2 linked regions of the Desulforapulum autotrophicum HRM2 genome follow. The protein of the gene in region 2 interacts with the protein of the main gene of each other region in a pairwise test. Links are inferred from orthologs where the notes say so. Each region holds a gene or a part of one and is shown on either strand. Other genes may lie near its edges. The genes, in order: HRM2_RS05340 and mrdA.

The links.
Region 1: the proteins of mrdA (region 2) and HRM2_RS05340 interact in binary tests that used the Escherichia coli proteins (3 or more experiments, as listed by UniProt). The link is inferred for Desulforapulum autotrophicum HRM2 from one-to-one orthologs.

The regions. Positions count from the first base shown.
Region 1 is NC_012108.1:1,230,055-1,233,426, reverse strand. Bases 43-3,092 are described here. They hold HRM2_RS05340 (penicillin-binding protein 1A), read right to left. Parts: upstream 2,741-3,092; coding sequence 344-2,740; downstream 43-343. Other genes in these bases: hisI (phosphoribosyl-AMP cyclohydrolase), read left to right, coding at 2,906-3,092; HRM2_RS05345 (elongator complex protein 3), read left to right, coding at 43-362. In the rest of the region: more of HRM2_RS05345, read left to right, coding at 1-42; more of hisI, read left to right, coding at 3,093-3,283; hisG (ATP phosphoribosyltransferase), read left to right, coding at 3,280-3,372. UniProt on the Escherichia coli protein: Cell wall formation. Synthesis of cross-linked peptidoglycan from the lipid intermediates.
Region 2 is NC_012108.1:3,985,336-3,988,520, forward strand. The notes cover bases 47-2,909. They hold mrdA (penicillin-binding protein 2), read right to left. Parts: upstream 2,474-2,909; coding sequence 620-2,473; downstream 47-619. Other genes in these bases: rodA (rod shape-determining protein RodA), read right to left, coding at 47-627; HRM2_RS17405 (hypothetical protein), read right to left, coding at 2,495-2,909. In the rest of the region: more of rodA, read right to left, coding at 1-46; more of HRM2_RS17405, read right to left, coding at 2,910-3,022; rod shape-determining protein MreC, read right to left, coding at 3,019-3,185. UniProt on the Escherichia coli protein: Catalyzes cross-linking of the peptidoglycan cell wall. Responsible for the determination of the rod shape of the cell. Is probably required for lateral peptidoglycan synthesis and maintenance of the correct diameter during lateral and centripetal growth.

The sequences.
Region 1 (3,372 bases), 2.8 Mb from region 2 along the record:
TAATCCGCATGGGACTCCAGACATCGGATCTTCTCCAGGACAGCGATGTAATGGTGGCCGGTCCATGGCACCCGGCCTTTGGCCATCTGGTCTTTTCCAGACGCATGCTCAACCGTGCCATTGAAATGCTCGACCAGATCACAGACTTAAAACACGGCCCCACCGAAAAAAGCACCATCATCCTCAAGGTCCATCCGGTTACAGAATCACAACTCAGGGGCGACAAAAACCATAACCTGAAAATCCTCAGGGCCCGCTACACCAAGGCCGAAATAGAAATAGCGGCAGACCCTCTGGTTACCCCTGGTCGACTTGTTGTGAATCGTCCCGGACGGTGTAGCCCTCAGATTCCAAATTTGTAAAGATCGTCGGTATCTGTTGCTATCCCTGGTTCTGGTGTTTTCATGGTGGGAGCGGTTCCGTCCTTAAAGCATTCAAACAGCGTCTCCTGGGATGCGCCACTGGGCAAAAGTCCTGTCTTTGCATCTATCTTCACAAAAACAATGCCCTCGGGAACATTAAAGGTACGAACCGGACGCCCCTCAAGGGCTCCTTTCATATATCCCAGCCAGATGGGACTTGCTGCCCTGGAACCGGTTTCTCCATTTCCAAGGGATCGTTCATTGTCAAACCCCACCCACACACCCGTGGTGTACCTTGGGGTATATCCCATGAACCAGGCATCGTGTAAATTATTTGTCGTTCCTGTCTTACCTGCGGCAGGGCGGTCTAAAGCCTTTACCCGCCAGCCTGTCCCCGACTTTACAACGCTCTCCAGCATACTGGTCATCATGTAGGCCGTGGTCATGTCCATGATCTTTTCCCGCTTGAGCTCCGAAGATTCAATCACCTTGCCGAACCGGTCTTCGATCCGCGTAATAAACACCGGGTCAATCCTGTAACCCAGGTTGGAAAAAACCGAATAAACATTGACAAGTTCCACAAGGGACATGCCCGAAGAACCCAGGGAAATTGACAAATCCCGGTTGATTTTGGCCGTAACCCCAAGCTTTCTGGCGTAGTTAATCACATAATCAATGCCGATGTCCTGGAGAATCTTTACAGTGACCACATTTCGAGATTTTATCAGGGCCTCACGCATCAAGGTCGGACCATAGAACTTCTCCTTGTAGTTGTGGGGCTTCCACACAAAATTACGGGTATGATCCTTAAAGACAACGGGGCTGTCGATGATGACGGTTGCCGGGGTATACCCCTTGTCAAGGGCTGCGGCAAAGATCACCGGCTTAAAAGCACTTCCCGGCTGGCGCCTGGACTGGATGGCTCGATTGAACTGGCTGTCCAGATAATCCCTGCCCCCGATCATGGCCTTGACCTGACCGGTTTCGGCCTCAATGCTCAAAAGAGCAGCCTCAACAAGGGGCGTCTGCTCCAGGGTGAAACGAAGGGCCTTTTTCTCCCCCGGTGAAACAGCTTTAACCAGCACGACATCCCCTGTATCAAACACCTTTTTCGGCGAATCCACCTTGTCCGCCCAATAGGCCTTCTCCACGTCGGGATGCCTTGCCCAGGTAATATCCTCCGCGGGAATAACACCCGTGACGTTACCCACCCGAACCACAGCTTCCCTGTCGTTCACTGCCGTGACAACTGCCTGGTAAACAACCCCCGGCTCCACAGAATCAACGTCCATGGTTGTGGCCACTTGTGCACAAAAGGCCTCGACCTCAAGGCCTGCAAGGTGCTTGACCACTCCCCGATACCCCTGACGGCGGTCAAGTTCCCTTACCCCCTTGACCACCTCTTGACGGGCAATTTTCTGCAACTCGATGTTCACGGCCGTGTAAATCTTCAAACCCTGGGTATAAAGGACGTCCCTGCCGTATTTTTCCTCCACATAACGCCTGACATGCTCTGTGTAGCAGGGAACCCGTTCAATAAACCAGTTTTTCCTGGGTTTAATGTCAAGAACAGTATTGATGGCGTCCGTAGCCTCAAGGTTAGTAATGTAACCATCCGCCTTCATGCGATTGAGCACATAAATCTGCCGCTGGCGGGCAAGCTCGGGATTACGGAACGGGGAGTAGCGACTCGGGGCCTGGGGCAAACCGGCAAGCAGGGAACACTCGGCAAGGTTCATCTCCCGTGCATGTTTCCCAAAGTAGTTTTCACTGGCCGCCTCCACCCCATAGGCCCCATGGCCAAGATAAATTTGATTCAGATAAAGGTAGAGGATTTCATCCTTGGTAAAGGTCTGATCAATGCGATAGGCAAGAATGGCCTCCTTGAGCTTACGCTCATAGGTCCTGGCCGGTGTCAGAAAAAAAGATTTGGTCACCTGCTGGGTGATGGTGCTCCCCCCCTGGACAATGGCACCGGCTTTCAGGTTTTTTACAAAGGCCCTGAAGATACTGAGCAGATCAATCCCGGGATGCTCCCTGAACCTTGAATCTTCAGCTGCAACAACGGCATTCTTCAGATTATCGGGCATTTCTGACAGGGGAATAACGATCCGTCGCTCATTGTAAAATTCACCGATCTTCCTGCCGTCGTCTGAAAACACACTGGTAACAATGGGAGGGGTATAATCCTTGAGGGAAATGATCTTTGGCAGATCACGGCTGATATAGAAATAGAGTCCTGAGAGTCCTGCTGCTGCAATGATTCCAGAGCCACAGAAGAATACCAGGGTCCATTTTAAAAGGGTGAAGGCGACCCCCCTCTCTGTTTTCTTTTCCCGGCGCTTTAAAATCTGAGCCTTGCTTTTCTTTTTTGTCATGCCAACCTGTTGATAATTTAAATTATGCGTACCATTTACAGACTGCACCTTATTAACAGATAACCCCGTTCAAGGCAAGCCTGGACTGAAAAACTGTTTGACATCCCCCAGATAAAAGGATAAGTATCTAAGTTTTAAAATAATTTAGAAGGGGGCACCTCCATAATGGTTGAACTTGACTTTAACAAAACAGGCGGTCTGATTCCTGCCATTGCCCAGGATCATGAAACCGGCGAGGTACTCATGCTTGCTTACATGAATGAAGCTGCCTGGAACAAAACCCTTGAATCAGGCATGGCAACCTACTTTTCCAGATCAAGGCAATCCCTCTGGAAAAAAGGAGAAACCTCGGGCCATGTGCAGGTTGTCAAGGAGATCAGAATTGACTGCGACAACGATACCGTACTTCTCAAGGTTGAACAAAAGGGCGGCGCCGCCTGCCACCTGGGATACAAAAGCTGCTTTTTCAGAAGAGTGGTGAAGGGCGATGACCCCGTAATTATGGAACAACAAATATTTGACCCAAAAAAGGTATACAAATGAAAAAACTATTAAAACTTGGCATCCCTAAGGGAAGCCTTCAGGATGCCACGATCGCCCTTTTCAAGCGATCCGGCTGGAAAATAAACGTT
Region 2 (3,185 bases):
GGCTTTCTGGTAGTCCTTTAACACAAACCACACCAGGGGGACAGCTGCGGCACCAAGGAGCGCACAGGTCAGAAACACCCTTTTTTGAACCCTTACGAACAGGGTAAGACAGGCAACCAGAAAAAGCAGCAGCAGGGCTGTTCCAAGATCGGGTTGTTTTACGATAAGAAGAAAAGGAAGTGATAAAACAAACAACGGTTTCACAAGGTCACGAAAGCCCAGCCCTTGCTCGGTAACAATACCCGAATATACGGACGAAATCATGATAATAAGAGAAACCTTCATGAGCTCGGACGGCTGCATGGTAAAAGGTCCAAGGGCCAACCACCTGCGTGATCCACCCACATTTTTTCCAAAGAAAAGGACCATGACAAGAAGGAGCACGCAGACGCAGTAAATGGCAACACTTGCCTTGTCCAGATATTTGTAATGCACCAGAAGTGAGGCAAACATGATGGCGAACCCGGCCCCCATCCAGACGACCTGCTTTTTAAAAAGCACATGGGTTTCGCCCACCCCTCCTGCGGTGACGGCACTGTAAAGCACAATAAGACCAACCGCTGAGACCAGAAGCGTAAGAATCAGCAGCCCCCAGTCAAAGCACTCCACCAACCGCCGGTCAAACATGATCCTCCTCCCCAGCCTGTTTTGTCGTCTCGATTATGCCTTTTTCTTCAAGATATGCCCTGACAATGGCCCCAGCCACAGGAGCCGCAGTTGATGATCCATGCTCACCATGTTCGATGAGGATGGAAAGGGCAATCATTGGATTTTCAGCAGGCGCGTAGCAGACAAACCAGGCATGGTCCCTTAAACGGTAATCCAGTTGCCCGTCATTATCCCTGTCTTTTTTCTTCAGGCTGAACACCTGGGCTGTACCGGTTTTTCCTGCAATTTCAACCCCTTTTATCCGAATCCCCCTGGCCGTTCCGCGATCGCCTTGAACCACATCAAGCAGGCCCTTTCTTACAATATCCAGGGTCTTTTTTCCAGCGGGAAGTCCGCCGGTTATCTCTGGTTTCTTTATCTCAATTATTTCGTTATCGGTTGTCTTGATCGCCTTTAGAATCCTGGGTCGATAAAGGGTTCCCCCATTGCCGATGGCTGCTGTAAACACGGCCATCTGCAGGGGAGTAACCAGATCAAACCCCTGGCCGATGGCTATGGACAGGGTCTCCCCCGGCTGCCACGCCACCCCGTACCGTCGTTTTTTCCAGACGGATGTGGGAATCAGACCGGGGCGTTCATGTTCAAGCTCAATCCCGGTGACTTTTCCAAGGCCGCAACCGTTGGCATACTGGGCCAGTGTATCCACCCCAAGGGCCTCACCAACTTTATAGAAATAGATATCGCAGGATTTTTCAATGGCGCCAAGCAGATCGAGCTCACCATGGCCCCACCGTTTCCAGCAGCGATAAATCCGGTTGCCGAATTTGTACTGACCCGAACAATAATGTCGGGTATTGAGATCAACCACACCCTCCTCAAGACCGGCTATGGCTGTGAGAATCTTATAGGTTGAGGCAGGCGGATACTCTCCCTGAATACACTTGTTGGACATGGGTCGGTCCGGGTCAGCCAGGAGTTTTTTCCATTTTTTACTCGATATCCCGCCAATGAAGTCATTCTGGTCAAACGAAGGGCTACTGGCCATGACAAGAATATCCCCATTGGAAGGATCCATTGCCACAACGGCTCCGGCCTTGTCCTGAAGCATGTTTTCTGCGATCTGCTGAAGTTTGTTGTCAATGGTAAGAAAGATATTTTTTCCTGGAACCGAATCAACGGTATTGATGACCCTCACCAGGCGTCCGCTGGCGTCCACCTCAACCTGGCGTCCACCCCTTTGCCCCCTCAGGTGATCTTCAAAAACCTTTTCAGCGCCAGAACGGCCAATACTGTCCCCTCCCCTGACACCTGGGTATTTTCCGGTTTCAAGTTCATCACAATTGATCTGGCCCAGGTAGCCCAGCAAATGGGCTGAACTCTTGTTGAAAATATAGTTTCTCCTGGGTTCAACAGAAACCAGGACTCCGGGAAGGTCAAAGCTGTGGGCCTCGACAACGGCTAACTGATCCCGGGTGATGCCCTTTTCAAGAAGAATCGGCGTATACTTTGACAGCCCTTTGCTTGCGTCAATCCTTGCCTTCATCTCTACAACGGGAATCTGGGTAAAATCGGAAAGTATCTCAAGGGTCTGGTCTACGGGAACGGCATCTTTGGGTACAATGGATAGGTCAAACGAGGGGCGATTGTCCACGAGTAAAACCCCGTTCCGGTCATAAATAAGCCCCCTTGACGCTTCAACGCTTTTCAAACGGATGCAGTTGTTTTTGGACAGCCTGCGAAAATCTTCACCCTGGATAACCTGGAGGTAAAAAAGTCTTGCCCCAAGAACGGCAAAGGCAATGAGCATAAAAAGCGCGCCACCCATGAGCCTTCGTTTCAACCAGTCCCTGTCACACCCCTTCATGATCAAATTAAACCTACCCCGTTACCCACGATCAAAGTGTTGCTGGGTTATTTTTTTTGCAGCCACCAGAATTATTCTTTCAAATTCGTCAACAACCAAAAGCAAAAGGGGAACAAACACCAGGCCCCATGCCACCTGCTTTGCCATAATTTCCAGGTCCGTAAAATAAACAACATCAACCCGACCTCCCATGACAAGAACAAAAACAAGGAACGCGTTTTCCACGACCACGGCAACGGCACTCATGCACACAAGGAACACGATATTCTCCATGTGAACAAGTGACTTAAGGCTTCGAACCAGAATAAAAATCCAGACATAGACTGAGACATAGAGGCCAAACGGCCCACCTGAAACGCTGTCCATGACACACCCCATCAGGAAGACTGCTGCTGCTGTTCCAATATGCGAAAACTTCAGGCTCAGGGAGAGCACAATGACAAGAATCAGGTCAAACGCCTGGCTGAATATTGAGAAACCGCGCAAAGTTGATGTCTGGACAATAAAAAAGGCAAGAAACAGACAAAGGTAAAAAACGACCCGTATCATCTGGAAACATCATCCATCGGTGGGGAGGCAGCGTCCTGGGACATGGGATCCTTGACAGAGACAAGGACCTCTTCAAGAGTATCAAAATCCACGCAGGTCTTGATGGTGATTTCCTGGAAAAGCTGGGAGGTATTTTCCTCGATATCGACCACCCAGCCGATCC